Regions from separate parts of the Streptomyces sp. UF-297 genome, predicted to be linked through region 4. Evidence: riboswitches for the same ligand, from Rfam matches in the RefSeq annotation. Region 4 holds a riboswitch; each other region holds the start of a gene.
The links. A riboswitch is a leader RNA that binds a small molecule or an ion and turns the genes downstream of it on or off. The one in region 4 is predicted to bind cyclic di-AMP.
Positions count from the first base shown of each region.

Region 1: it holds a riboswitch for cyclic di-AMP, as region 4 does, so the genes downstream of both, AC4IJH_RS23805 (transglycosylase family protein) here and AC4IJH_RS04555 (C40 family peptidase) in region 4, are expected to answer to the same signal.
Region 2: it holds a riboswitch for cyclic di-AMP, as region 4 does, so the genes downstream of both, AC4IJH_RS41715 (M23 family metallopeptidase) here and AC4IJH_RS04555 (C40 family peptidase) in region 4, are expected to answer to the same signal.
Region 3: it holds a riboswitch for cyclic di-AMP, as region 4 does, so the genes downstream of both, AC4IJH_RS09195 (M23 family metallopeptidase) here and AC4IJH_RS04555 (C40 family peptidase) in region 4, are expected to answer to the same signal.

Region 1 is NZ_JBSIBZ010000044.1:9,806-16,958, reverse strand. Features, by position in the region: gene eno (phosphopyruvate hydratase) at 1-1,262, opposite strand, end outside; gene AC4IJH_RS23805 (transglycosylase family protein) at 1,679-2,371, opposite strand; cyclic di-AMP (ydaO/yuaA leader) riboswitch at 2,375-2,525, opposite strand; gene AC4IJH_RS23800 (LysM peptidoglycan-binding domain-containing protein) at 2,777-3,886, opposite strand; gene AC4IJH_RS23795 (cytochrome P450 family protein) at 4,211-5,470, opposite strand; gene AC4IJH_RS23790 (LysR family transcriptional regulator) at 5,480-6,403, opposite strand; gene AC4IJH_RS23785 (MFS transporter) at 6,543-7,153, shown strand, end outside.
Region 2 is NZ_JBSIBZ010000146.1:4,353-11,505, forward strand. Features, by position in the region: gene AC4IJH_RS41705 (PP2C family protein-serine/threonine phosphatase) at 1-494, shown strand, start outside; gene AC4IJH_RS41710 (DUF2332 domain-containing protein) at 563-1,591, opposite strand; cyclic di-AMP (ydaO/yuaA leader) riboswitch at 1,941-2,086, shown strand; gene AC4IJH_RS41715 (M23 family metallopeptidase) at 2,098-3,363, shown strand; gene AC4IJH_RS41720 (aldo/keto reductase) at 3,499-4,479, shown strand; gene AC4IJH_RS41725 (hypothetical protein) at 4,569-4,871, opposite strand; gene AC4IJH_RS41730 (helix-turn-helix domain-containing protein) at 5,033-6,283, shown strand; gene AC4IJH_RS41735 (hypothetical protein) at 6,742-7,011, shown strand; gene AC4IJH_RS41740 (hypothetical protein) at 6,998-7,153, shown strand, end outside.
Region 3 is NZ_JBSIBZ010000011.1:15,269-22,421, reverse strand. Features, by position in the region: gene AC4IJH_RS09210 (bifunctional acetate--CoA ligase family protein/GNAT family N-acetyltransferase) at 1-1,911, opposite strand, end outside; gene AC4IJH_RS09205 (HPr family phosphocarrier protein) at 2,149-2,430, shown strand; gene AC4IJH_RS09200 (GntR family transcriptional regulator) at 2,686-3,408, opposite strand; gene AC4IJH_RS09195 (M23 family metallopeptidase) at 3,713-4,504, opposite strand; cyclic di-AMP (ydaO/yuaA leader) riboswitch at 4,518-4,673, opposite strand; gene AC4IJH_RS09190 (M16 family metallopeptidase) at 4,869-6,236, opposite strand; gene AC4IJH_RS09185 (M16 family metallopeptidase) at 6,257-7,153, opposite strand, start outside.
Region 4 is NZ_JBSIBZ010000004.1:154,431-161,583, forward strand. Features, by position in the region: gene AC4IJH_RS04550 (hypothetical protein) at 92-445, shown strand; gene AC4IJH_RS04555 (C40 family peptidase) at 535-1,734, opposite strand; cyclic di-AMP (ydaO/yuaA leader) riboswitch at 1,743-1,929, opposite strand; gene pcrA (DNA helicase PcrA) at 2,145-4,646, shown strand; gene AC4IJH_RS04565 (M23 family metallopeptidase) at 4,718-6,445, opposite strand; gene AC4IJH_RS04570 (alpha/beta hydrolase) at 6,686-7,153, opposite strand, start outside.

The DNA.
Region 1 (7,153 bases), on a different contig from region 4:
AAGGCGGAGCGGCCGGCGTAGACCGCCGCGTCGTCCAGGATCTCCTCGATGCGCAGCAGCTGGTTGTACTTGGCCACGCGCTCGGAGCGGGCCGGGGCGCCGGTCTTGATCTGGCCGCAGTTGGTGGCGACGGCCAGGTCGGCGATGGTGACGTCCTCGGTCTCGCCGGAGCGGTGGGACATCATGCACTTGAAGCCGTTGCGCTGGGCCAGCTCGACGGCGTCCAGGGTCTCGGTCAGCGAGCCGATCTGGTTGACCTTGACCAGCAGGGCGTTGGCGGAGTTCTCCTCGATGCCGCGGGCCAGGCGCTCGGGGTTGGTGACGAACAGGTCGTCGCCGACGAGCTGGACCTTGGTGCCCAGGCGCTCGGTGATGACGTTCCAGCCGGCCCAGTCGTCCTCGAACAGCGGGTCCTCGATGGAGACGAGCGGGTAGGCCGCCACGAGCTCCTCGTAGTACTCCGTCATCTCGGCGGCGGAGCGCTCCTTGCCCTCGAAGAGGTACTTGCCGTCCTTGTAGAACTCGGAGGCGGCGACGTCCAGCGCGAGCGCGATGTCCTGGCCGGGGGCGTAACCGGCTTCCTTGATGGCCTCCAGGATCAGGTCCAGGGCCTCGCGGTTGGAGCCGAGGTTGGGGGCGAAGCCGCCCTCGTCGCCCAGGCCGGTGGCCAGGCCCTTGGCCTTCAGGACCTTCTTGAGGGTGTGGTAGACCTCGGTGCCCCAGCGCAGCGCCTCGGAGAAGGACTCCGCGCCGATCGGGGCGATCATGAACTCCTGGATGTCCACGTTGGAGTCGGCGTGCGACCCACCGTTGAGGATGTTCATCATCGGGACGGGCAGGACGTGCGCGTTGGGGCCGCCCAGGTAGCGGAACAGCGGCAGGTCGCTGGCCTCGGAGGCGGCGTGCGCCACGGCCAGGGAGACGCCCAGGATGGCGTTGGCGCCCAGCGAGCCCTTGTTGTCGGTGGCGTCCAGGTCGAACATGGCCTGGTCGATCAGGCGCTGCTCGGTGGCGTCGTAGCCGACCAGCTCCGGGCCGATCTGCTCGATGACGGCCAGGACGGCCTTCTCGACGCCCTTGCCGCCGTAGCGGTTGGGGTCGCCGTCGCGGAGTTCGATGGCCTCGAAGGCACCGGTGGAGGCGCCGGACGGAACGGCGGCACGGCCCGTGCTGCCGTCGTCGAGGCCGACCTCGACCTCGACCGTGGGATTGCCTCGCGAGTCGAGAATCTCGCGAGCTACGACGACGTCGATGGACGGCACGTTGTCTCCTTCATGGGTGTCTGAAGTTCTGCAGCACGAGCCTAACGGCCTGCGGCGGCTTCGCTCGCCCACCGCCCGGCCCGTGGGACGAAAACAGGGCCAAAGGCCCTGTTCACGGGATGGATGGGTGCATTGTTCGCTGAACGGAGAAATATCCGGTAGCCGCTGGGTGACGACCAGGTGCGGGGGCGGCAGGGCCCGGCCCCGGCAACGGAGAAACCCCGCCTCGACGCGTTCGGGGGAGGTACGCGTCGGGCGGGGTTGTCTCGCGGGAAGAGCGGTTTCCCGGATCCTCGGGTGCCCCGGTTCCGGGTCCGTACACACCGCCGTGCGCGCGGATCTCCGGAAATTTCGGGGCCCGTGGAGTCTCCGTCGGGGGACGGGGACGGGGGTGGCGCCAGGGCGCCTCAGAGGTCTCAGACGTTGAGGCTCTGGCCCGGGAAGATCAGGTTCGGGTTGCCGCCGATGACGGACTTGTTGTTCTCGTAGATCTTCTTCCAGTTGGTGCCGTGGGCAGCCGCGATCTTGGAGAGGGTGTCACCGGACTTGACGGTGTAGTTGCCCTTGCCGGTCGACTTCTTCGGCGCGGCCTGGGTCGTCGGGGCCGGGGCCGGGGTCTTGGCCTTGGGGGCCTGCTTCTCGACGTGGCGCTGCGGCTGCGGGGCGGCCTTCTGCTTCTTCGGCGCGGTGTAGCTCTTGGCGGAGCTGCCGGAGGCGTCGACGTTGGCCTTGGGGCCACCCTTCGACAGACCGGTGCCGGGGGCGCAGGCCCAGGCACCCGGGCCCTGGATCTGGAGCAGGCGCTCGGCGACGGCTATCTGCTGGCTCTTGGAGGCCAGGTTGGCGGTCGGGGCGTACTTGCCACCGCCCGCGGCGAGCCAGCTGGACTTGGAGAACTGCAGGCCGCCGTAGTAGCCGTTACCGGTGTTGATCGACCAGTTGTTGCCGGACTCGCACTGGGCGACCTTCTCCCAGGTGGAGACCGAAGCGGCGTTGGCGGAAGTGGCGCCCATCAGCGGCACGGCCACAGCGGCACCGGCGACGCCGGCCAGCGTGGCGACGCGGACGGCCTTGGACGGACGACGGTGCTTGCCCTTGGCAGAAAGCATGGTTCGTTTCCTCACCGACGCCTACGAGGTGAGCTGTCGGGTTCGGGCCGTGTGAGTTGCCCGGCCGTGTGTGCTTCACACACGGCTTCACCCCAAGCCGGTCGGACCGGCACTTACCTGGGTCCCCCGCTCCTGCCTTCGGCGCTTGCGCGTCGACTGCCTCGGATCACCGGCAGGATTAGGCGTGTGATCCAAGGGCCCGCTTTGGCGAGCGGTGATGACCGTAAACAGGAACACCCGGCCTGTTCAAACCCCTACTTCTGAGGCCAGTTGACAGCTTTTGATCACAGGATGCTCACATTTCCGCAGGTCGGGCGCGGTTTGGAAACAACGGACGCGCGGGACACGCCAGCACCGAACGAGACCCATGTCTCACTTTCGCCAAAACGGGCAAAGGGCCTCTAACTACCTTGATCCGGGGTCCAGATCGAGGCTCTGACCTGGGTGAATGAGGTCGGGATCGGAGCCGATGACCGATTCGTTCGCCGCGTAGAGCGCGGGCCAGCCTCCGGGCACCTCATGGGCCGCTGCGATGGCCGACAGGCTGTCACCGGACCGTACGGTGTAGCCGCCTTCGGAGCCCGCCCCGCCGCGCCCGGCGTCACCGCCGCGCGAGGGGTGCCGCTCGCCGCCGCCGGAGCGGCCGCCCCCGTCGCCGCCGCGCCCCTCTCCCGTGCGGCCCTGCTCGCCCGTACGGCCGTCCCCGCCCGCGTGCCGGCCCGTGCCGCGGTCCGTGTCGCGGCCCGCGCCGGTGTCCTCGCGCGGGTCCGCGTCGCCGCGGTGCTTGCCCTTGGCGGGCGGCGGGGTGGCGGGGTCGGTCTGCGTGGGGGACGGGTCGGGGGACGGGGTGGCGGGAGCGCTCGGGTCCGTACCGGGGTCGGTGGAACCCGAACCGGAACCGGACTCGGAGCCGGAACCGGAACCGGAGTCCCGACCGGCGCCGTCCTGGCCGCCGCGGCCCTCGGAGCCTGTGGACCCGCCGGTCCTGCCGGTGCTGCCCGACTCACCCGGCTCCCCCGGCCCACCGGGGGAAGAAGGGGAAGGGGAGGGAGAAGGAGAGGAAGGGGAAGAGGGGGAAGAAGGGGACGGCGTCGAGGGCGCGGGCGTGTGCGTGCCGCCCGGGTCGACCTCCGGCCCCTTTCCGCCCTTGACCAGCCCGGCGCCCGCGGCGCAGCTCGACCAGGCGCCCGGCCCCTCGTGGGCCAGGATCGTCTCGGCCACGGCTATCTGCTGGGAGCGGCTGGCCAGGTCGGGGCGCGCGGCGTACGCGGTGCCGCCGTACTGCTCCCACTTCTTCAGGGTCAGCCCGAGCCCGCCGTAGAAGCCGTTGCCGGCGGCGCTCCACACGCCGCCGCTCTCACACTGGGCCACGCGGTCCCAGGTCGCGGTGTCGGCGGCCTGGGCGCCGCTCGCCGCGAACAGCGGCAGGGCGATGCCCGCGCCGGTCACTCCCGCCGTGACGAAGATGGCCGGAGCTTGACGGGGGCGGCGGTGTCGTCCGTTCCCGGAGCGCATGCGGTTGCCTTTCGAGCGGCGGTTGAGTTGTCGGAGGCCGCGCCCGAACCTGTGCCGGGTTCGGGCGCAGGCGCCAGAGCCTGCGTCTGCACCCCGGTCGGATCAGCGTGCGCCCTCTGGTGCGTGCGATCGCAAGGCGCCGGGATGTCCTCGTAGCGGAGCTACTAGGGCATTTCGGCAACGCGGCGAGCGTGCGTGCCGGGTGGCGCGCGCCCGGCCGGGGTTCGGGCGCAGGCCCTCAGTTGGCTGACGGTAGCGGCGGGCCGTGACGGTCTCAAGCCGGTGTAGTGGAGATCACGCAAAGGTCACGCCGCTGACGACCCGTCACTTCTGAGGGGGAGTGAACTCCACCGGGAGGGCCCGCAGCCCCCGCATGATGAGGCCGCCCCGCCAGCGCAAATCATCCGGTTGTGCGGCAAGTCGGATATCGGGTAGCCGGGTCAGCAGCGTCGCCAGCGCCGTCTGTCCTTCCAGGCGGGCCAGCGGCGCGCCCAGGCAGTAGTGGATGCCGTGCCCGTACCCGAGGTGCTGGTTGTCGCGGCGGGACAGGTCCAGGGTGTCGGGCGCGGTGAAGCGCTCGGGGTCGCGGTCGGCGGCGGCCAGCACGACCAGCACCGGGTCGCCCTCGGCGATGCGCTGCCCGCCCAGCGTCAGGTCCTGGGTGGCGAACCGCCAGGTGGCCAGCTCCACCGGGCCGTCGTAGCGCAGCAGTTCCTCGATGCCGGTGGCCAGCAGCGCCTGATCGCCCGCCGCCAGGGCCCGCTGCAGCCGCTCGCGCTGGCCGGGGTTGCGCAGCAGCGCGTACGTGCCGTTCCCGATCAGGTTGACGGTGGTCTCGAAGCCGGCGAACAGGAGGATGAAGGCCATCGCGGCGGCCTCGTTCTCGGTGAGGTGCTCGCCGTGGTCGGAGGCCTTGATCAGGCCGGAGATCAGGTCGTCGCCGGGTTCGGCGCGCTTGCGGTGGATCAGCTCGGCCAGATACGTCCGCATCTTCTTCACCGAGCGGGCCACCCCGCCGCGCGGCCCGCCGCCGTGCCGGATCATCATCCCCGCCCAGTCCCGGAAGTCGTCCTGGTCCTCGGCGGGGACGCCGAGCATGTCGCAGATCGCGTAGATGGGGAGCGGGAAGGCGAACTCGTGGATGAGGTCGGCCTCCCCCTTCTCGCAGAAGCCGTCGATCAGCTCGTCGGTGAGCTGCTGCACCCGGGGCGCGAACTGGGCCACCCGGCGCGGGGTGAACGCCTTGGAGACCAGGCGGCGCAGCCGGGTGTGGTCCGGCGGGTCGATGTTGAGCAGGTGCGTCATCAGGTTGGCGCTGCGCTCGCCGGGGATGCCGACCTTGCCCTTGCCGTGCGCGGCCTCGCTGTGGTGCACCGGGTTCTTGGACAGCCGGGCGTCGGCGAGCGCCTGGCGGGCGTCCGCGTACCGCGTCACCAGCCAGGCCTCCACCCCGCTGGGCAGCTTCGTACGGTGGACGGGCGCGTGCTCGCGCAGCCAGGCGTAGGCCGGGTACGGGTCGGCGGCGAACTCCCAGGTGAACAGCTCGGGACAGGCGGCGGGGGCGGAAGGGCTCTGCTGGTGCACCCCTCGACGTTAACCGTCCGCGCGCGGCCCGCCGCCCGGGTCCGCCCGCTCCCCCTTGCCGCCCGGGTCCACCCCCAGCCCTTCGAGGAAGGCCGCGGCGGGCGGGGAGGGGCCCAGGCGGTGCCAGATCAGGCGCTCGGTGCGTACGGGGGCGTCGCGTACGCGCAGGATGTGCAGCCCGGTCAGCTCCGAGGCGAAGGCCTGCGGCACCATGCCGATGCCCAGGCCCGCGCGCACCAGCTTGGCCAGGAACTCCACGGTGGTCACCTCGAAGGCCACCTCGGCGTGCAGCCCGGCGGCGCGGAAGGCCTCCTCGCGCTGGCGGTGCGCGGCCGAGCCCGCCGTGAAGTCCACGAAGGTCTCCTGGGCCAGGCGGCGCAGGCCGGTGGTCTCCTGCCCGGCGAGCGGGTGGCCCGGCGGGACCACGGCCACCAGCTCCCCGCGGGCCAGTTCGTGCTCGCGCACCCCGCTGACGCGCATGCCCGGCACCAGGCCGACGAAGGCCACGTCCAGGGTGCCCTGCCGGACCCCCTCGATCAGGCCCTCGCTCATGTCGGTACGCAGGCTGATGCGCACCTGGGGGTAGCGGGCGTGGAAGTCGCCCAGCTCCTTGGCCAGGTCCACGGCGGCGACGGTGGTGATGGCGCCGACCGCCAGCCGGCCGCGCACCTCGCCGGCGGCCGCCTCCACCTCGGCGCGGGCCCGCTCGGCCGCCTGCAGCGCCTGCCGCGCGACGGGGACGAACGCCTCGCCCGCCGCGGTCAGCCGCACACTGCGGCTCGTACGGTCGAAGAGGCGCGCGCCCAGCTCCTTCTCCAGGCGGGCGATCTGATGGCTGAGCGCGGACTGCACCACATGGCAGCGCTCGGCGGCGCGGGTGAAGCCGCCGGTCTCGGCGACCGCGACGACGTAGCGCATCTGCTGGAGCTCCATCGCCCGATCCTATGCGGCATTGATCTCGATTCACGATGAATGAGATGACAACTATGCGTTGGACTCATCGACGCGGTGGACCGAGGCTGGAGACGATCCACCGTCACGGGACGGCGGGCACCCCGAGGGAGGGCATCGCATGGATGGCGGGCACGAACCGGAGCGGACACCGGGGCTCGGCCGCGGCACGCTGCTGCTGATGTCGGTGGCCACCGGTCTGTCCGTGGCCGGCAACTACTTCGCCCAGCCGCTGCTGGACACGATCGGCCGCGACCTGGGGATGAGCGCGTCCGTGGCGGCGCTGGTGGTGACCGTCGCCCAGGTCGGGTACGGGCTCGGGCTGCTGCTGCTCGTACCGCTGGGCGACCTGGTGGAGCGGCGGCGCCTGGCGGTCGGGCTGTGCGCGGCGACCGCCGTCTTCCTGACCGTCACGGCCAGCGCGCCCAACGCGGCGCTGCTGCTGACCGGCACCGCCCTGACCGGGCTCGCCTCGGTGGCCGCCCAGGTCGTGGTGCCCTACGCGGCCACCCTCGCGCCGCCGGCCGAGCGGGGCCGGACGGTGGGCACGGTCATGACGGGGCTGCTGCTGGGCATCCTGCTGGCCCGTACGGCGGCCGGGCTGCTGGCCGACCTCGGCGGCTGGCGCACCGTGTACTGGGTCAACGCCTGCCTGATGCTGCTGATGGCGCTGCTGCTGCGGTGGCGGCTGCCGGCGCTGCGCACCACCGTGGGGCTGCGCTACCCGGCGCT
Region 2 (7,153 bases), on a different contig from region 4:
TGGAGGCGGTGGCCTCCCGGCTGGAGCGGGCGCTGCAGCGGGAGGGGGGCCGGCGCGAGGGGCTGGACCAGTTCGAGGGCTTCACCACGGCCGTACTGGCGGAGATCCCCGCCGACGAGGGGGCCGCGCTGCGCGTCCTGAACCGCGGCCACCCCGCGCCGCTGCTGCTGCGCGCGGACGGCGGGCTGACCGCCCTCGAACCGGCCGAGCCCGCCCTGCCGCTGGGCCTGAGCGAGGTGGCCGGCTGGCCGGACCGGGCGGAGGAGACGCCCTTCCCCGCGGGCGCCACCCTGCTGCTCTTCACGGACGGCGTCACCGAGGCCCGCGACTGTACGGGCACCTTCTACGACCCCCTGGTCCGCCTGCGCGGCCGCCGCTTCCCCGACCCGGAGGCGCTGCTGGACGCGCTGGTGGCGGATGTCGCCGGGCATACCGGCGGGGAGTCGGCGGACGACATGGCGCTGCTGGCGGTGCGGCGGCCGCTGCCGGTCTGAGGGGGAGGGGCGGTCGTCACGGCAGGTCTGATGCCGGGCGGCGCTGCAGGGCAGCCAGCGGCGCAGCCTCAGGGCAGCCAGTGGATGCTCTGCCCGTGCTGTGCCGTATGGGCCACGGGCCGCTCGTCGAGCGAGAGCGTGAGCAGGCCCTCCTCCGCGGGGCGCGGGGCCGCGATCCAGGGCAGCACGCTGTGGTGCTCGTTGGAGATCCAGTGCCCGGGCCGCCGCGCGAACAGCGACCGTACGAGCCGGGCGAACTCCTCGCGGCGCTCCAGCGGCAGGTAGGTCAGCACGGAGGTGTGGAAGACGACGAGCGTCGCCTCGGGCGGGGCCTGGGCGGCGAGCGCGGGCAGCTCGTCGAGGAGGTCGCCGCGTACCAGGAGGGGGGCCCGCGCGGACCGTACGGCTTCCGTGGCGCGTACCGCCTCGATGGCCGCCAGCTGCCGCTGCCGCCGCAGGTCCGTCGCGCCCGGCCAGATCAGCGCCTGGAGCCAGCGCACGTCCTCGGGGTCGGAGGTGTCCAGCGGATCGAGGTCGATGCCCGCGCGCCAGACGATCTCGGGGAGCCGGTCGGGGACGGGCGTGCCCGGGCTCGTACGGCAGGGGAAGACCGCGGGGCTGCCCGCCGCGCCGAACTCCGGCCGGTCGTCGTAGCGGTAGCGGTAGCGGTCCGGGTGCAGGCACAGCCCGGCCGAGGCGCCGACCTCGATCAGCGCGAGCGGCTGGGGGAGTTGGGCCAGCAGCGGCAGGAGCGTGGCGCAGCGCGCGGGCTCGTTGGTCTGGGTGGAGCGCCGCAGCATCACCTCGCGCACGGCGTCCCAGTGGCGTACGGTCCACTCGCGCCAGCCCCGGTAGGCGGCCTCGCCGCGCGGGCCCTGCTCGGCGTGCGGGCCGTCGAGGTAACGGACCGCGGCGAGCAGGAGGTTGGGCTGCTGCTTGTTGCCGTCGGGGAGCGTGGCGGAGAGCAGATCGCACAGCTCCTGGTCCCGGCTGATCCGGTCGGTCAGCTCCTCGTACGCCTCGGACTGCCCCCTCGCCTGCTGCCGGGAGAAGTCCCGGTACCGATCCGCCACTGCCTGCGCACTGTTGACGACCATGATCAGACGTTACTGCCCTCACGATCCGTAACTGCCATACACCCCTCCGCGTAACGACTGGTGCACAATCCGGGGAAGATCGTTTGGGATGCGCGCCCCAACTCACCCATGTATGCGATGTATTGGGAGCATAAATGCCTGCCAAACCTGCGGCCGATTCCGGGGAACGCTTGGTATCCGACCGCGCCGTCTATTACTGTCCGATAACGGAGCGCGGTCGTCCCAGCCGTCGCAAGAGGCGGCACCGTGCGCCTACGCCGAATCCCGTACGCGCGATTGCCAACTGCATCAGGTGCACCATGCGCGACTGCTGTCCCGCGTCCCCGCGCCATCAGCCGCCGCATCGTCCACCATTGCGTCGCCAGCCGTGCCGAGGGAACCGGGGAACCACCACCCTGGGGTGAATCGGACGCCTCTCCCACCAGAGGCCGCCCGTAGGAGACCTTCCTGCTCCGAGCCCGACAGCTAACCCGGTAGGTGAGAAGGAAGGAAAGGAGTGCGCCCCCGTGGCGTCCAACAGGCCCGCCCCCGAGCCTTCGTCCGCGTACGGCTTCGAGCCCCGCGCCGCCGGTGCCACCGGCCCCGCCGACCTCTCGGATCCTGCGTCCACCGCGGTCATGGCGACCATCGCCGCCACTCCTTTCGCCGTCGGCGGCGCCGATGACCACGCCGGCGCTCCCGGCGCCGGGGACGGCCCGTGGGAGGAGTGGAACCCCACCGAGGAGTCCGTACGCCCCGTACGCGGCAGACACCGGGTCGGCAAGCAGCGCAACAGCGGACTCGCCCGCAGCGGCACGGTCCTGGGCGTCGGCGTCATCGCGGCGGTCGGCGCGAGCGGCATGGCCACCGCCGAGGACAAGCCGCCGGTGCCGATATCCATGCCCGACCTGGGCGGCCTCGCCGACACCATGGCGGCCAAGCTCCCGGACGCGGAGTCGCTGCCCGGCATCGGCGACCTGATATCCGACGATGCTCCGGAAGCTTCGGATTCCTCCCCTTCTTCGCCCTCCGGTTCTTCTTTGTCCTCCGGTTCCTCTTCGTCCTCTGGTTCCTCTTCGTCCTCCGGCCAGGTCGTCCAGCCGGGCGTCTCCCCGGAGGCCGCGGCGCAGGGACACGACGCCAGTACGGCCCTCCTCTCGCGCATCATGCAGCAGGCCGAACGGCAGCAGGACGCCGCCGCACAGGAGGAGCGCGAGGCGGCGCAGCAGGCGGCCGTGCGCCGGGCCGAGCAGGAGGCGGCCGACAAGCAGCGCAAGGCGGAGAAGGCCGCTGCCGCCGAGGAGGCCGCCAAGAAGGAGGCCCAGCGCGAGGCCGAGCGGAAGGCGGCGGCCGCCGCCCGCAAGAAGGCCGAGGCCGAGCGCCTGGCCGAACTGGCCAAGAGCTACACGCTCCCGCTCACCTCGTACACCCTGACCGCGAGCTTCGGCCAGGCCGGCGACCGCTGGTCGGCCAACCACACGGGACAGGACTTCGCCGCCCCGACCGGCACCCCCGTCAAGGCACTGCACTCCGGCACGATCACGCAGGCGGGCTGGGCCGGCGCGTACGGCTACCGCATCGTGCTCACCCTTCAGGACGGCACCGAGGTCTGGTACTGCCATCTGTCGTCCATGGTCCGCGTCTCCGGGAAGGTCGCCACCGGCGATGTGATCGGCCGCGTCGGTGCCACGGGCAATGTCACCGGGCCGCACCTCCACCTGGAGATCCGTCCGGGCGGCGGCGCACCGGTCGACCCGGCACCGTGGATGCGCAGCCACGGCATCGGCATCTGACGCTCGTCGGCGCTTACCGGCGCTTACCGGCGCTTACCGGCGCTTACCGGCGCTCACCGGCGCTCACCGATGTCCTGTTGGGGCGCGCTCCGACGGAATGGAATAAACCCCTCCCACCCCTCGCTGAACAAAGGCATGGCTACGAGTAAGCAGACCGCGACGACCACTCCGGCTCCGACTCCCACCCCCAGGTCCATCGGCTCCCTCTCCGTCTCCCCTCTCGCCCTCGGCGGCAACGTCTTCGGCTGGACCGCGGACGAGGCGGAGTCCTTCGCCGTACTGGACGCCTACGTCGCCGGCGGCGGCAACTTCATCGACACCGCCGACGCGTACTCGTACTGGGTGGACGGCAACAAGGGCGGCGAGTCCGAGACCGTCATCGGCAACTGGCTCGCCTCGCGCGGCAACCGCTCCGATGTCGTCATCGCCACCAAGGTCGGCGCGCTCCCCGACCACAAGGGCCTGTCCGCCGCCACCATCAAGTCCGCGGTGGACGAGTCCCTCACCCGCCTGCGCACCGACTACATCGACCTCTACTACACCCACTACGACGACGAGTCCGTCCCCGTGGAGGAGTTCCTCACCGCCCTCGACGACCTCGTCAAGGCCGGCAAGGTCCGTGAGATCGCCGCCTCCAACATCTCCGCGGCCCGTCTTTCGGAGGCCCTGGACTTCTCCTTGCGCGAGGGCATCGCCCGCTACGTCGCCCTCCAGCCCCACTACAACCTGGTCTCCCGCGACACCTACGAGGGCGAACTGGCCGACGTGGCCGCCCGCCACGACCTCGCCACCGTCCCTTACTACGCCCTGGCCTCCGGCTTCCTCACCGGCAAGTACCGCCCCGGCTCCTCCGTGGACAGCGCCCGTTCCTCCACGGCCGCCGAGTACCTCGCCACCGACCGCGGCCGCCGCGTCCTGACCGCCCTCGACACGGTCGCCGCCGCCCACAACGCCGAACTCTCCACCGTCGCCCTCGCCTGGCTCGCGGCCCAGCCCACCGTCGCCGCCCCCCTGGCCAGCGCCCGCACCACCACCCAACTCCCGGCCCTGCTGGCCCTCTTCGACCTGAATCTCACCTCCGCGGACCTCGCCCTCCTCACGGAGGCTTCCGCGTAAGGCGTCACCCACGTACGAGGGCGGCCGGACACCCATCGGTATCCGGCCGCCCTCGCGCGTACGTATCGCGCACGTCTCTTGCGTACGTGTCAGGCCCGACGGTCGGCAACCACCCATGACGTCGCGGCAACAACCCCCGCCACCGCAATCACCGAGGGCCAAGCCCCGATCTTCTTCGCCAACGGATGCGACCCGGCAAAACCCGCCACATACACGCCACTCAACGCAGCCGCCGCAGCATTCCCCGCACTCTTCTGCCACCCCCGCGCCGCCACAGCCCCCGCCGCAGCCAACGCCACACCCCCCAACGGCCGCTTCTTGGTCACCCGAGCAACCCCGTACCCACCAACAATCCCCGTAGCAGCCACAACCGCCGCCGGAACCTTAGCCATCTGCGCAACCTCCCCATTAGTGGACAACGTTCGCTTCGACCCTACGTGGCCCACTCACAAGCCCGCGTGCCGTCACCCAAGAAGCATCGATACTGCATCAACAAGTCCCGCCAGGACCCGTACTCTGGCGATGATGTGAGCTGCGCAGAGAGGGGCAGGACGTGTCGTCTGACGCTACTCCGGAACTGTCTGCCGAGCGGATCGCGTTCGGTCAGCGCATGCAGGTACTCCGTACTCGCCGAGGCATGAGCCGCAACGTTCTCGCGGGGCTCCTCGGAAAATCTCCCAGCTGGGTAAAGCAGGTAGAGGGAGGCCGGCTGCACATGCCGAAGCTCCCCATGGTCCTCAGGATCGCCGAGGCATTGCGGGTACGAAATCTCTCCGAACTCGTCGGCGACCAGTCGGCCCCGATCGCCCTGTTCGCCGGCCCCGGCCACGCACGACTCCCGTACGTACGGGATGCCATCAACGTCTATCCCTTCGCGATGCAGCGAGAGGCGCCGCCCACGCCGCACCTGCGGCAGCGACTCTCCCAGGCTTGGCGGGCCCGCCATTCAACAGCAAACCACCGTGATGTCATTGGCGAGCTGCTTCCGGACCTGATTCACGACGCTCAACTAGCCGTATTCCAGGCCGATTCAGGGGACGAGCGCCGTGCTGCTCAGTCGGTGCTTTCGCAGGTCTACAGCCTGAGCCAATTCTTCATTGCCTACCAACCGGACTCATCGCTGCTCTGGCGCGTGGTCGAGCGGGGGATGGTTGCAGCGCAGGAATCCGAGGACCCGCACGCGATCGGAGTCGCTGCTTGGCTTGCCGGCCAAGCCCACCGAGACAGCGGCCCCGCACACTTCGACGCCGCCGATGCTGCCAACCTTGCGACCATCCGCTACCTCGAACCATTCCTGCCCGATGCCGACGACGACGTACTGGCCATCACCGGGGCCCTTCACTTCGAGGCGGGCTACACAGCCGCACGCCGCGGTGACACGGGAACGGCATGGCGCTATTGGGACACGGCGCAGTCCATGGCAAAACGCCTGCCCGCGCACTACTTCCACCCCGTAACATCCTTCTCCCGCGCCATCATGGGAGCACACGCCGTCACCGTCGCCGTAGAACTACACGCAGGCGGCGAGAGCGTCCGCCAAGCAGCCGCCGCAGACGACTCGACCATCCCCTCCCGCCCCCGCCGTGCCCGTCACCGCATTGAAGAGGCCCGCGGATACCAACTCGACAGCCAGCCCGAAGCAGCACTCGCCGCCCTCAACAAGGCATACGAGGCAGCCCCCGAGACCATCCGCTACAACGGCTACGCCCGACGGATCCTCTTGGAAGAGACCGAGTCGAAGAGCCCCTCCCAGCGCCGCCGCGCCAGCGAACTAGCCGTCAAAATCGGCCTATTGACCGCCTAGCTGTAGGGGCACAAAGTGTGTCCCTACTCTCCTCACACCGGCCGTACGGTCAGTCAGCACCAGACCGCAACACACCCCCGCAGCCGCTCCACACGGCCCGGGGGCACGGCCAACCTGAGAGAGCAGGCCGACATGCCGCACTGTATCGTCCGAACCTTCGAACGCCTCCTACGAATTCTTCGTCCCACACCAGCCCGCCAACGAGCGGCCACCCCGCTACCCCCACTCGTCGCCCACAAGCCGGCACCTACGACCTCTCGCCGGCCCCGCAACCTCGACCACCCATTGCGCGGCGAGGACTCCGCCCTCATCCGGCCCTACCTCCTCACACCCCAGCAGTGGCAGAAGGAGCGGCTGCTTCGGCAAGCAGGACGAGAAGGGGCACGCGCCTGATGCACGGACCACAGCCTCTCCGCCTGCTCCCCTGGTCGGGCCCCTCGGACCAACCGTGCTACTTGGTGACAGACGGCACCGGCCGCCTGTCCCAACTGGCCGACACAATCGAGTCCACCCACCTCACGACCGGAGCCGAACTCCTCACATCCGCCGAGAAACTACTCGCCGACCACACCGCCTCCTCCATCGAACTCCGCTTCCTGGCCACCCGCCTGACCCAATCCCTCCGCGACGCCTTGCGCGTCGCCGAGTGTCGAGGCGATCGGCTCTCCACAGCGTGGGATGAGATCGTGACCGATGGCGTAGAGGACCAGGGCAGTGAAGTTGAGTGACGGCCTGGTGGCCAACGTTGCCGCAGAACTTGGAGAGGACGTCAGCGAGTGGACCGACTCACTCGGCTTGGATCATCTTGTCCTCGCCGCACAGTCGTGCGGGTTGCTGGTTGGTGTCACGGTGCATCAACTGGTGCCGCTC
Region 3 (7,153 bases), on a different contig from region 4:
GGGGCTGTCGTCGTCGGCGGGGGCCGCGAGGGCGGCGGCGAGGGCGTCCATGGCCAGGTGGGCGGCCACCACGGGCTTGCCGGGGGCCTCGGCGGCGGCCCGGCGCAGGGCTGCGGCCAGGGCCGCGCCTTCGCCGGGAGCCGCGCTCTCGGCGGTCTGGGCCCTCTCCTCCCCCACCCAGGGCACGGCGGTGACGACGACGGCGTCGCAGTGGCTGCCCGCCAGGGCCTCGGTCAGGGCCGTACGGAAGTCCGCCTCGCTCGCCGAGGAGGGCAGGACGTGCGGTGTGAGCGGGCGCAGCCCGTCGGTCAGGCAGGCGTCGTAGGCGAGCAGGGCGAGGGCTTCGGAGTTGCCGAGGATGGCGATGCGCGGGCCGGCGGGCAGCGGCTGGGAGGCCAGCAGCAGCCCGGCGTCGATGAGTTCGGTGACGGTGTCCACGCGGATGACGCCGGCCTGGCGCATCAGGGCGGCGACCGTGCTGTCGGGGATGCGGGTGGTGGGGACGGCGTGGCCGGGCGGGGCGGTGCCGTTGTGCCGGGCGCCCTTGGCGACCACGACGGGCTTGACGGCGGCGGTGCGGCGGGCCAGGCGGGTGAACTTGCGGGGGTTGCCGATGGATTCGAGGTAGAGGATGGCGACGTCGGTGGCCGGGTCCTCGTACCAGTACTGCAGGAGGTCGTTGCCGGAGACGTCGGCGCGGTTGCCCGCCGAGACGAAGGTCGAGATCCCGGCGAGGCCGCCATCGCCGGGGCCGCGCTGGTCCAGGCCGCTGAGCAGGGCGATGCCGATGGCGCCGGACTGGGTGAACAGGCCGATGCGCCCGGCGCCCGGCATCCGGGGGGCCAGGGAGGCGTTGAGGCGGACGGCGGGCGCGGTGTTGATCAGGCCGAAGGCGCTGGGGCCGACCAGGCGCATGCCGTAGGAGCGGGCCTGCTGCAGCAGGGCGCGCTGGCGCTCGCGGCCTTCCGGGCCTGCCTCGGCGTATCCGGAGGAGAGGATGAGCAGGCCCTGGACGCCGTGTTCGCCGCAGTCGCGGACGACGTCGGGTACGTGGGCGGCGGGCACCGCGATCACCGCGAGGTCGACGGGGCCCGAGATCTCGCCGACGGAGCGGACGGCCTCGACGCCCTCGGGGTCCAGGCGGGCGGTGTCTTCGGGGAAGGCGTGGTTGACCGCGTACACCCGGCCGGTGAAGCCGGAGTCCAGCAGGCCGCGCAGGGCCGTGCGGCCGACGCCGCCGGGGGCGCGGCCGGTGCCGATGACGGCGACGGAGGAGGGGGCGAGCAGGCGCTGGACGGAGCGGGCCTCGGCGCGCTGTTCCCGGCCGCGCATCACGGCCATGGACTGCTCGGTGGGCTCCAGGCCGAACTCCAGGCGGACGACGCCGTCTTCGAAGGTGCGCTTCTGGGTGTAGCCGGCGTCCGTGAACACCTTGATCATCTTGGTGTTGGCGGGCAGCACCTCGGCGGCGAAGCGGCGGATGCCGCGCTCGCGGGCGACGGCCGCGATGTGCTCCAGCAGCGCGGAGGCCACCCCGCGGCCCTGGTGGGCGTCCTGGACGAGGAAGGCGACCTCGGCCTGGTCGTCGCCGGGGCTCTTGGCGGGCAGTCCGCGCTCGTCGATGCGGTCGTAGCGGACGGTGGCGATGAACTCGCCGCCCACCGTGGCCGCCAGGCCCACCCGGTCGACGTAGTCGTGGTGGGTGAAGCGGTGCACATCGCGGTCGGACAGGCGGGGGTAGGGCGCGAAGAAGCGGTAGTACTTCGACTCGTCGGAGACCTGCTCGTAGAAGGAGACCAGGCGCCCCGCGTCGTCGGGGGTGATGGGACGGATGCGCGCGGTGCCGCCGTCACGCAGCACCACGTCGGCTTCCCAGTGGGTCGGGTAGGCGTGGTCCGACGGGGTCTGCATGCGGCAAGCGTACGGGCCGGGGGCGGCGAGGGGCGGTGCGGCGGCGCATCGGGGCCGCAGTACGTCACGGCCGCCGCCCGCTGCGCCGGGTACCGCGGCTCGGCATGCGACCGAGGGGCGCGGCAGGCACTCTGGAGGGCGCAGGGTCGGCGGGATCACGGCGAGCGGGTTACCGGAGCACTCCCGTCCGCATGAGAGACTGGTCTAGACAACCGTAACGACTTGAAGGGCACCACCATGGCTGAGCGCCGCGTCAATGTCGGCTGGGCCGAGGGCCTGCACGCCCGCCCCGCCTCGATCTTCGTCCGTGCGGCCACCGCCTCCGGCGTCCCCGTGACGATCGCCAAGGCCGACGGCAACCCGGTCAACGCCGCCTCCATGCTGGCGGTCCTGGGCCTGGGCGCCCAGGGTGGCGAGGAGATCGTCCTGGCCTCGGACGCCGAGGGTGCCGACGCCGCGCTCGACCGTCTGGCCAAGCTCGTCGCCGAGGGCCTCGAGGAGCTCCCGGAGACCGTCTGAGCCCTTCTCGACCTCAGCGTGCGCGGCCCCGCCGCGGCAGCCGGACCACGGCAGCCGCGCCGGGGCCGCTTCGTTTTCCCACCGCACACACCGGAACACCGCATTGCACACCGCGCCGGATGAATTCACTTCCGGGCACGCCGAATGGTGCGGGAACGCGGCACGGCGAAAGCACTGTGCGGCAAAAGCTTCGTGCCGAAAATGCGCACGGCGCAGCAATTCCTCGATTCCTCCGTGTTGTATACGGCAGCATTGTTAAGTGCGGACGCGCGCCGTGTTGACGGGGTGTTTCGGCTCCCTCACAGCGCCGTGGGCCACCGGCCGCCGCAGCCGGTGGGCGGGCAGCGAGCGCTCGATGTGCGCGGCCATCAGGGCCCGCGCCCGCTCCGCGTCCCCGCGGGTCACCGCGTCCACCAGCGCCCCGTGCTCGCGCCAGGACTCCGCCTCGCGCGCTGCGAGAAATTCGCGGCGCGCGGCGCCTCCTTGGGCGGGTGGGGGCGGGAGGCGGGCGGGGTCCACCGTGTACATCCAGTCGATCTTGCGGCGGAGCTGGGTGAGCAGCGCCGTCAGGCTCGTACTGCCGCAGGCCTGGGCCAGCGTCTGGTGGAACCAGGCGTCCAGGCGCCGCAGGTCGGCCCCGTGGCCGCCGTGCCGGGCGCGCTCACGGCCCAGGCGTACGAGGCCGTGCAGCACCTTCAGGTGCGCCTCGGTGCGGCGGGCGGCGGCGCGGGCCGCGCCCATCGGCTCCAACAGGGCGCGCACGTCCAGCAGATCGGCCGCCTCCTGCTCGGTGGGCTCGGCCACCACGGCGCCCGCGTGCCGGCGGGTGGTGACGAAGCCCTCGGACTCCAGGGTGCGCAGGGCCTCGCGTACGGGCACGCGGGAGACGCCGTAGCGGCCGGCCAGCAGCTCCTCGATCAGGCGGCTGCCGGGCGCCAGGGCACCGCGGACGATGTCGTCGCGGATGGCCGCGCACACCGCGTGCCCGGGAATTCCCGGGGCGTTCGCCGCTCCCGGAACGCCAGCACCGTTGTCACCGGGAACCGAGCCTCGCATCGTCCGCGCCTCCGCCGTAATCCCGTGGAAACACCGCCGCTCGACGGCAATTTGAGACTCTATTCGAAAGGGCCCGGCTTTTTCATGGGGCCGGTGAATTCATGGATATTTTTTGGCCATGAAGAGGGCGGCCTGACGCGGCGGCGCCGAAATGCCCCGACCCCGGCGGGCAGGGCTGCCGGCCGGGGTCGGGGGAAGGACGCGAAATGCGCCGGGGCTGTTCGCCTCAGATGTTGACGCCGTGCGAGCGCAGGTACGCGACGGGGTCGATGTCCGAGCCGTAGTCGGCGCCGGTGCGGGCCTCGAAGTGCAGGTGCGGGCCGGTGACGTTGCCGGTGGCGCCCGACAGGCCTATCTGCTGCCCCGGGGTGACGGTCTGGCCGACCGAGACGCCGATGGAGGACAGGTGGCCGTACTGGGTGTAGGTGCCGTCGTTCATCTTGATGACGATGTTGTTGCCGTACGCACCGCCCGGGCCGGCCTCGACCACGGTGCCCGAGCCGACCGCGTGCACGGACGTGCCGGTGGCGGCGTGGAAGTCGATGCCGGTGTGGCTGCCGGAGGACCACAGGCCGCTGGAGGCCTTGTACTGGGTGGAGACGTAGGAGCCCTCGATCGGCGCGTTGTAGGAGAGCAGGCGCTTGCGCTCCGCTTCACGGGCGGCGCGCTCCTTCTCCTCGCGCTCCTGCTTGGCCTTCGCCTCGGCCTTGCGCTTGGCCTCCTCGGCGCGCTGGGCGGCCTCGGCCTCGATCTTCTCGCGGGCGGCGTCGGCCTCGGCGGCCTCGCGCTGGGCGTCGGCCTGCTCGGCGACCACGTCGGCCATCTCGTCGCTGATGACGATGGTCTTCAGGGTGCCGGTGTCCTGGGCGCTGTCGTCCGCGGTGGCGGCCATGGCCGGGGAGGCGACGGAGGCGACGACGCCGGAGGCGGCGAGCGTGGCTATGCCGGCGATGTTGCGGGTCGTACGAGCGGTACGGCTCGGACGGCGGTGCTTCCCGGTGGCACGGGTGAAGGCCATGTGCTGGCTTCGTCCTTTCCTTCCTTCTCGCCTACCGGGTTAGCTGACGGGTTCGGAGCAGGAAGGTCTCCTACGAACTCCTCCTGGAAGGAGTCCGATTCACCCCAGGGGACGGTGGGTCCCCGGCTCCCCTGGCTCGCGCCGTACGGGGACTCGGCGATGGCTGCCCGGCGCCGCGGGTGCGGCTCACATCTGACGGACAGCGGGATTGACGCTAAACGGCCCGTCTTTCAATCGGCAAACAGAACCCGTGCTTTGTGCCGTACGCCACATGGGCAACAAGCAACCAGCGCCAACAAATGGGACAAACGCGGGGCCCGGAGTGCGCTCGCACCCCGGGCCCCGCGTCCGCTCGGCGGTGGCGTCAGCTGCTGACGACCGTCACCTCGCCGATGCCCAGCGCCCGCACGGGCTCGGCGATCTCGGAGGCGTCGCCCACCAGGACCGTGACGAGCCGGTCCACGGGGAAGGCGTTGACGGCGGCGGCGGTCGCCTCGACCGTGCCGGTCTCCGCCAGCCGTGCGTACAGCTGCGCCTGGAAGTCGTCCGGGAGGTGCTGCTCGACCTGGTCGGCGAGCGTCCCGGCGACGGCGGCGGCGGTCTCGTACTTCAGCGGGGCGACCCCGACGAGGTTCTGCACGGCCACATCGCGCTCGGCGTCGGTCAGGCCCTCGGCCGCCAGGGTCCGCAGCACCTTCCACAGGTCCTCCAGCGCGGGGCCCGTGGAGGCGGTGTCGACCGAGCCGCTGATGGCCAGCATCGCGGCGCCCGTGCCGTCCCCAGAGGAGCGCAGCACCTGCCCGAAGGCGCGCACGCCGTAGGTGTAGCCCTTCTCCTCGCGCAGGACGCGGTCCAGGCGGGAGGTGAGCGTGCCGCCCAGGCAGTACGTGCCCAGCACCTGGGCCGGCCAGACGCGGTCGTGCCGGTCGGCGCCGATACGGCCGATCAGGAGCTGGGTCTGTACGGCGCCGGGGCGGTCCACGATCACCACGCGGCCGGTGTCGTCCGCGGTGATGGGCGTGGCCGCGACGGGCTCGGCGGTGGAGCCGGTCCAGGCGCCGAGGGAGTCCGCCAGGGCCTGGTCCACGTCCACGCCGGTGAAGTCGCCGACGATCACGGCGGTCGCGGTGGCGGGCCGTACATGGGCCTCGTAGAAGGCGCGTACGGCGGCCGCGTCGATGCGCTCGACCGTTTCCTGGGTGCCCTGGCGGGGCCGGGACATCCGGGAGGTGGCCGCGAAGAGCTCCTTGGACAGGGCCATCGCGGCGCGCCGGGCGGGGTTGGCCAGCTCGTGCGGGATCTCGTCCAGGCGGTTGCCCACCAGGCGCTCGATCTCGCTGTCCGCGAAGGCCGGGGCGCGCAGGGCGTCGGCCAGCAGGCCCAGCGCCTTGTCCAGGCGGGAGGCGGGCACCTCCAGGGAGACCCGCAGGCCGGGGTGGTCGGCGTGCGCGTCCAGGGTGGCGCCGCAGCGCTCCAGCTCGGCGGCGAACTCCTCGGCGTCGTGCTTGTCGGTGCCCTCGGACAGGGCGCGCGCCATGATCGTGGCGACGCCGTCCAGGCCCTCGGGCTCGGCGTCCAGCGGCGCGACGAGGTTGACCTCGACGGCGACGACCTGCTGGCCGGGGCGGTGGCTGCGCAGCACGGTCAGCCCGTTGGGCAGCTGCCCGCGCTCGGGGGCCGGGAAGGCCCACGGCTTGGGCGCGCCGGCCTGCGGCTGCGGGTGGAAGGTCATGGTGCTGGTCACGGCGTCGCTCACTTCGCCGCCTCCTCGTCGTCGTTCTCGTCGGCGTCCGCACCGGCGCCGGCGACCGGCTCGTACACGAGCACCGCGCGGTTGTCGGGGCGCAGCCGGGCCTTGGCGACCTCCTGCACCTCCTGCGGGGTGATGTCCAGTACGCGCTGGACCGCGGTCAGGGCGAGCTGCGGGTCGCCGAACAGCACGGCGAAGCGGCACAGTTCGTCGGCGCGGCCGCTGACGGTGGCCAGCCGGTCCAGCCACTCGCGCTCCAGCTGGGCCTGTGCGCGCTCCATCTCCTCGGGGCTGGGGCCCTCCTCGGCGAAGCGGGCCAGCTCCTCGTCCACGGCCCGCTCGATGTCGGGGACCTCCACGCCGCCGGAGGTCTTCACGTCCAGCCAGCCCAGCGAGGGCGCGCCGGCCAGCCGCAGCAGGCCGAAGCCGGCCGCGACCGCGCTGCGGTCCCTGCGCACCAGGCGGTTGTAGAGGCGGGAGGACTCCCCGCCGCCGAGCACGGTCAGCGCCAGGTCGGCGGCGTCCGCCTCACGGGTGCCGTCCTGGGGCAGGCGGTAGGCGGCCATCAGGGCGCGCGAGGGCACCTCTTCCTCGACGACCTCGCGCAGCTCCTGGCCGATGACGTCGGGCAGCGAGCCGTCGCGCGGCGGCTGCTTGCCGTCGTGGGAGGGGATGGAGCCGAAGTACTTCTCGATCCACGCCAGGGTCTGCTCGGGGTCGATGTCGCCGACGACCGAGAGGACGGCGTTGTTGGGCGCGTAGTACGTACGGAAGAAGGCGCGCGCGTCCTCCAGGGAGGCGGCGTCCAGGTCGGCCATCGAGCCGATGGGGGTGTGGTGGTAGGGGTGTCCGTCCGGGTAGGACATGGCCGTCAGCTTCTCGAAGGCCGTGCCGTAGGG
Region 4 (7,153 bases):
GAGGGCGGTGGCGCCCACGCGCTGACCGAAGTCCCGATCATTGCGGCCCCGCCGGGAGGGCGGTGCTATGAGGCGGATACGATCGCGCACTATGGACGTAGTAACCCATGTCTTCGTCGGCCTGCACATCATCGGCATCGCCTCGCTGCTCGGCGGCTTCCTGACCCAGATGAAGGCGATGAGCGCGGGTACCGCCCGCTTCACGCCCGCCATGCTGCACGGCGCGCTGACGATGCTGGTGACCGGCATCGCCCTGGTCGGCCTCAACCAGGCCCAGGACCACACCGTCAACAACATCAAGATCGGCATCAAGCTGGCCGTACTGGTGGTCGTGCTGGCCCTGGTCTACGTCAAGCGCGACGAGGAGAAGATCGACAAGCCGCTCTTCGGCGCCGTGGGCCTGCTGACGGTCGTCAACATCTTCATCGCCGTGCTGTGGACGTGAGGTCCCGCCCCTGACTTCGGCCGAGTGCCCCGGACTGCTGAGCGGTCCGGGGCACTCGTCGTTCATGGGGCCGTATCACGCGGGCCGTATCACGCGGGCCGTACGTTCCCGTAGATCGGCATGTAGTAGATCGACTCGACGCGGACGCTGGCGCCGGGCTTGGGCGCGTGGATCATCTTGCCGTCGCCGATGTACATCCCGACATGGCTGATGTCGTTGTAGAAGAACACCAGGTCACCGGGCTTGAGGCTGCTGGTGGACACCCGCTGGCCCACCTTGACCTGGTCCCAGGTGGTACGCGGCAGATCCACGCCCGCCGCCTTCCACGCCGCCTGCGTCAGGCCGGAGCAGTCATAGGAGTTGGGGCCGGTGGCGCCCCAGACGTAGGGCTTGCCCATCTGGGCGCGGGCGAAGGCGATCGCCTTCTCGGCCTTGGCCGCGTACGAGCCGTCCGTCTGCCCGGAACCGCCGCCGTCGGTCTGCCCCGACCCGCCGCCGTCCGTCCGGCCCGGCCCCTGGCCGCCGTCGTTGCCCTCCTGCTGCCGCTCCCGCTCCTGCTGCCGCTCCCGCTCCTTGCGGGCCTCCTCGGCCTGTTTGCGGGCCAGTTCCTCGGCCTTGCGCCGGGCCTCGGCCTCCTTCTTGCGCTCCAGCTCCGCCAGCCGCGCCTTCTCCTGCGCGGTCAGCCGCGACAGCAGCTGCCGGGCCTCGGCCAGCTTGTCCTGCACGGACTTCTTGGACTCGCGCAGCGCTCTCTGGGACTCCTGGAGCTTCTCCAGGCTGCGGGTCGCCTCGGCGCGCCGGCGCGCGGCCGCCGTCTGCTGCTCCTGATAGTCCGCGACGGCCTGCTGCTGCCGCCCGGTCAGCCGCTCCATGAGGTGGCTGCGCTCGGCGAACTGCTGCGGGTCCTTGGCGAGCATCAGCTGCGCCGTGGGGTTCAGCCCGCCGGTGCGGTACTGGGCGGAGGCGAAGGTGCCCAGTTGCCGCCGGGCGTCGTTCATCTTCTGCGTCCGCCGCGCCGTCTCGTCGAGCAGGCCCTCGACCTTGTGGCGCTGCTGCTCGGTGCGCTCCTTGGCGCCGTTGTACTGCTGCGTGGCCACCTCGGCCTGGCGGTAGAGGCCGTCGACCTTCTCCTTGACCTCCTCGATGCTCTGCCGCGGCTCGGCGGGGGCCGCGTTCGCGGTCTGGGAGAGCAGCGTGAGGGAGGCCAGCGCGGCGGTGGTGAGCCCGGCGGCGGTACGGCTGCCGGACGAGGTGAGTATTCGGGTGCGCGGCTTGCGGTGCGACGCCAAGGCCGGCGACTCCTTCCGTGGACCGCCTACCGGGTTAGCTGTCGGGCTCGGGCGGTCTGGGGGTGTGCCCCTCGGAAGGCGTGCCCTACGGTCCGTACGAGGCTCCGTACGGTGGCCGATTCGCCCCGGTTGCGCATGGTGGGTCCCCGGCTCCGGATGCTGTGGGGGCAGGGCCGGACTCGGCGGGAGCGGCCCGTGCGGACGCTGTCGACCGCGGAGGGACGGGCTGCCCGGGCGAGCACGCTAGCCAACTTCTGAGGCCCCTGTGAAGGCTGATGTTCGATATGCCCGAAACCTTTTCGTGACCTTGGCGCGGTCGGCCGCGACGGTGACCGGGATGTCGCGTTCGGGACGCCGGTTCGCCGACTCCGCAGCCGGTTGTCACCGGGGCGGCCTAGACTCGGTGAGCGATGAGCAGCCTCTTTGACGACAGCTTCCTGGCGGACCTCGACCCCAAGGACGAGGGACCCCCGCCCCCTCCCGAGGACGAGGGTGGTCCGAGCCAGGAGGAGATCCCGGCGGATCTCTTCGGGGGCGCTTTCGACGCGCCCGTGGACCGGGAGACGTATTACCGCGACGGCGCGGCCCGGCCCGCCGTCGACCCCGCCGCGCTGCTGGAGGGCCTCAACGACCAGCAGAAGGCCGCCGTGGTGCACAGCGGCGGCGCGCTGCTGATCGTGGCCGGCGCCGGCTCCGGCAAGACCCGGGTGCTGACCCACCGCATCGCGCATCTGCTCGGCGCGCGCGGCGTCCACCCCGGCCAGATCCTCGCGATCACCTTCACCAACAAGGCCGCGGGCGAGATGCGCGAGCGCGTCGAGGAGCTGGTCGGCCCGCGCGCGAGCGCCATGTGGGTCTCCACCTTCCACAGCGCCTGCGTACGCATCCTGCGCAGGGAGTCCAAGAAGCTCGGCTTCACCTCCTCCTTCTCGATCTACGACGCCGCCGACTCCAAGCGCCTGATGGCCCTGGTCTGCCGCGATCTGGATCTGGACCCCAAGCGCTTCCCGCCCAAGTCCTTCAGCGCGAAGATCTCCAACCTCAAGAACGAGCTCATCGACGAGGAGACCTTCGCCGGGACGGCCGCCGACGGCTTCGAGAAGACCCTGGCGCAGGCGTACGCCCTCTACCAGGCGCGGCTGCGCGAGGCCAACGCCCTGGACTTCGACGACATCATCATGACCACGGTCAGCCTGCTGCAGGCCTTCCCCGATGTCGCCGAGCACTACCGCCGCCGCTTCCGGCACGTCCTCGTGGACGAGTACCAGGACACCAACCACGCCCAGTACACCCTCGTACGCGAACTGGTCGGCCCGGACACCCCCGAGACCCCGGCCGCCGAACTGTGCGTGGTCGGCGACGCCGACCAGTCCATCTACGCCTTCCGCGGCGCCACGATCCGCAACATCCTCCAGTTCGAGGAGGACTACCCGGACGCCACCACGATCCTGCTGGAGCAGAACTACCGCTCCTCGCAGACGATCCTGTCCGCGGCCAACGCCGTCATCGAGCGCAACGAGAACCGCCGCCCGAAGAACCTGTGGACGGACGCCGGCGCGGGCCCGTCCATCACCGGCTACGTCGCCGACACCGAGCACGACGAGGCGCAGTTCGTCGCCGACGAGATCGACCGGCTCACCGACGCCGGGGACGCCAAGGCGGGCGATGTCGCGGTCTTCTACCGCACCAACGCCCAGTCCCGTGTCTTCGAAGAGGTCTTCATCCGCGTCGGCCTGCCCTACAAGGTCGTCGGCGGTGTGCGCTTCTACGAGCGCAAGGAAGTCCGCGACATCCTGGCGTACCTGCGGGTGCTGGCCAACCCCGAGGACACCGTCCCGATGCGCCGGATCCTCAACGTCCCCAAGCGCGGCATCGGCGAGCGCGCCGAGGCGATGATCGACGCCCTCGCCCAGCGCGAGAAGATCAGCTTCCCGCAGGCGCTGCGCCGGGTCGACGAGGCGTACGGCATGGCGGCCCGCTCCGCCAACGCCGTCAAGCGCTTCAACGTCCTCATGGAGGAGCTGCGCACCATCGTCGAGTCCGGCGCGGGGCCCGCCACCGTCCTGGAGGCGGTGCTGGAGCGCACGGGCTATCTCGCCGAGCTCCAGGCCTCCACCGACCCGCAGGACGAGACCCGGATCGAGAACCTCCAGGAACTCGCCGCCGTGGCCCTGGAGTTCGAGCAGGACCGCGGCGGGGACGCCGCGGAATCGGGTGGCGCCGCGGCGGGCGGCACCCTCGCCGACTTCCTGGAGCAGGTCGCCCTGGTCGCCGACTCCGACCAGATCCCCGACGAGGACGAGGAGGGCAGCGGCGTCATCACGCTCATGACCCTCCACACCGCCAAGGGCCTGGAGTTCCCGGTCGTCTTCCTCACCGGCATGGAGGACGGCGTCTTCCCGCACATGCGCGCGCTGGGCCAGACCAAGGAGCTGGAGGAGGAGCGCCGGCTGGCCTATGTCGGCATCACGCGCGCCCGCGAGCGGCTCTATCTGACCCGTTCCACGATGCGCAGCGCGTGGGGGCAGCCGTCCTACAACCCGGCCTCGCGCTTCCTGGAGGAGATTCCCGACCAGTACGTCCAGTGGAAGCGGACCGGGCCCGCCACGCCCTCCGCGTCCATGGGCGCCCTCTCGGGCACCGGCGGCGGAGGCTTCGGCTCCTCGTCCTCCGTCTCCTCGCTGTCCTCCTCCCGTACGAAGGCGGGCCCCAGCGGGTTCGCCACGCGCCGCGCCAAGGACCGCGAGGTGGTGTCGCTGGCGATCGGCGACCGCGTCACCCACGACAGCTTCGGGCTCGGCACGGTCGTCGCGGTCAAGGGCAGCGGGGACAACGCGGAGGCGACGATCGACTTCGGCGCGGAAAAGCCGAAGCGTCTGCTCCTCCGCTACGCCCCGGTGGAGAAGCTCTAGCCTCTTCGCACGTTGTGGGCAGGCGTTCCGCAAGGGCGGAACGCCTGCCCACAACGGAGGGCGAAGGGGGATTACGTCGGGTCGAGGCCGTGGCTGCGGAGCCAGGGGAGGGGGTCGATGGCGGAGCCCCCGCCGGGGCGGACCTCGAAGTGCAGGTGCGGCCCGGTGGAGTTGCCGGAGTTGCCGGAATAGGCAATGGGATCACCGGCCTTGACCGACCCGGACCGGACCCGCGTGCTGCTCAGGTGGCAGTACCAGGTCTCCGTCCCATCGGCCGCCGTCACGATCGCCATGTTCCCGTAGGCCGGATTCCACTGCGTCCGCACCGTGCCGTCGGTCGCCGCCATCACGGGCGTGCCATAGCTGACCGGGAAGTCGATCCCGGAGTGCACGGACATCCAGTTGACCCCCGCCTGCCCGTAGTACGCGCTCAGCCCGTGCTGCTTGACCGGCAGCAGGAACTTCGGCCGCATCGCCTCCTTGCGGGCCGCCTCCTCCGCCTTGCGCTTCTTCTCCGCGGCCTGGCGCGCCTTGAGGTCGATGCGCTCCTGCGTACGGCTGGCGCGGTCGGCGAAGTCGTCGGCGCCGGAGCTGAGACCGGCGAGCTGGGTGTCGAGCTTGGCGTTGGCCACGGCGGGTTTGACGGCGGCCGGGTCCGTCGCGGCCCGGGTGGTCCTGCTGTCCTTGTCGTCACCGCCGCCGATCCCGCTGACGGACGCCGCGGCCACCGCGCACACGCCCATGGCGGCGACGGACGGCACGGCCACGGTCAGCAGCGCGGAGCGCTTGGCGGGCTTGGCGGTACGCCGCCGCCCCCGCCCCTGCGCGTCACGGCGGCCGGGGGAGCCGGGAGAGGGGACGGCCGGCGCGGCGCCCTCTGCACCCGCGCCCGCACCCGTGCCTGCGGCCGCCGTCTCGCCGCCCTCCGCGTCCTCGTACGGCGCCTCGTAGGGCTCGAAGACGGCGGTGTCGTGCGTGCTGTCGTGCGGGGCGCCGGCATCGGCCGCATGGGCGGTGGCCGCATCGCCCTCCGGGCCTGCGGCGGAGGCGGGGTAACTCCCCGTGTCCCACTGCCCGGTCGCGTCCCACTGCCCGGTTTCGTACTGCGCGCCCGGCGGCGTCTGCGCGCCCGCCCCGGCCTCGTAGTGCCCGGTGTGCTCGCCCCAGGCGCCGGTGTCCCACTGGCCGGTGGCGCCGGTGTCGTACGGATAGCCGGTGTCGCCGTGCGGCGCCCCGGACTGCGCGGGAATGCCGCCCGCCGCTTCGTAACCGCCGGACGACCACACCGCGGTCGTGTCGGAGGAGCCGCCCGTGGCGCCGTAGCCGGGGAAGGTGCCGGTCGTGTCGGCGCCGGCCGCGAAGGAGTAGCCGTAACCGGTGGTCTCGTAGCTGCCGGTGTCGTACGGGGGCTGCGCGGAGTGCGCGGTGTGGGCGTAGGGGTCGTAGCCGGCGGCGGGCTGGGCGCCGGTGTCGTACCCGGTGGCGTCGAAGGCGCCGGTGGTGTAGGCGCCGGTGTCGTACGCGCCCGTGGCGTAGGAGCCGGTGCCGTAGGACCCGGTCTGGTACGCGCCGGAGTTGGGCGTTTCGTGCCCGCCCGCGGGGGTGCCGAAGGGCGGGGTGCCGTCGCCGTACCCGGCGCCGAGGTTGTCGAAGGTGCCGGTCGCGTAGGAGTCGTACGCGGCATAGCCCGGCTGGAGATCCTGCTGCCCGTACGGCTCGTAGGCCGCGGGGTGCCCGTACGAGGCGTCGGCAGACGGGTCGGTCGGGGTCGGTTCCCCCGACGGGTGACGGTCGTTCACCACCAAGCTTCTCTTTCGCCTCGGCAGCAGGAGAATTAGCGGCGACTGTACCCGGCGGTACGCGACAGGGACAATCTTTGTCAGGTTTCCGGCTTCGCGAGAACGGGCATTTAGCCGCCTTTCGGCGGACTGCATGCGCGTTCTTGGCGCCACGTTCGAAGATCGTTCGAGATCGAATAGGGTGTGCGGCGGTGAGCGGGTCCTCCTGTCGGGTGGTCCGGTCCGCTCCGCGGCCCGTACTCAGGCCACCGAAATCACGTTCGCAGTCCCTTCACCCGACTCCTGCGCGCTCAGCGCGTCGCGTATTCCTGCCGCCACCGTGCCGTTGACCGGTAGCGCGAGATGTCCGACACCGGAGACATGCACGCTGTGGGTGATCAAATCCGGGTGCTCGATTCGCGCGGTCTCCACCGGGATCATCACCTGGTCCAGGTCGCTCCAGAAGCAGACGAAATGCGTCCGGCAATTCGGCGCGGGCAGCGCCAACTCCTTGATCACATCGGAATCCGGGCGCATCTGGCGTACAAGGGGGTGCGCGGACATCAGCGGGGCGACGCGGGTTCCGGAGTGCGGAGTGCCCAGTGTGACCAGAGTGCGTACGCGGGCATCGCCGCCCAGGCGCTGTACGTAATAGCGGGCGATCAGGCCGCCGAGGCTGTGGCCCACCACATCCACCCGGGGATGGCCCGTACGGCGGCAGGTCTCCGC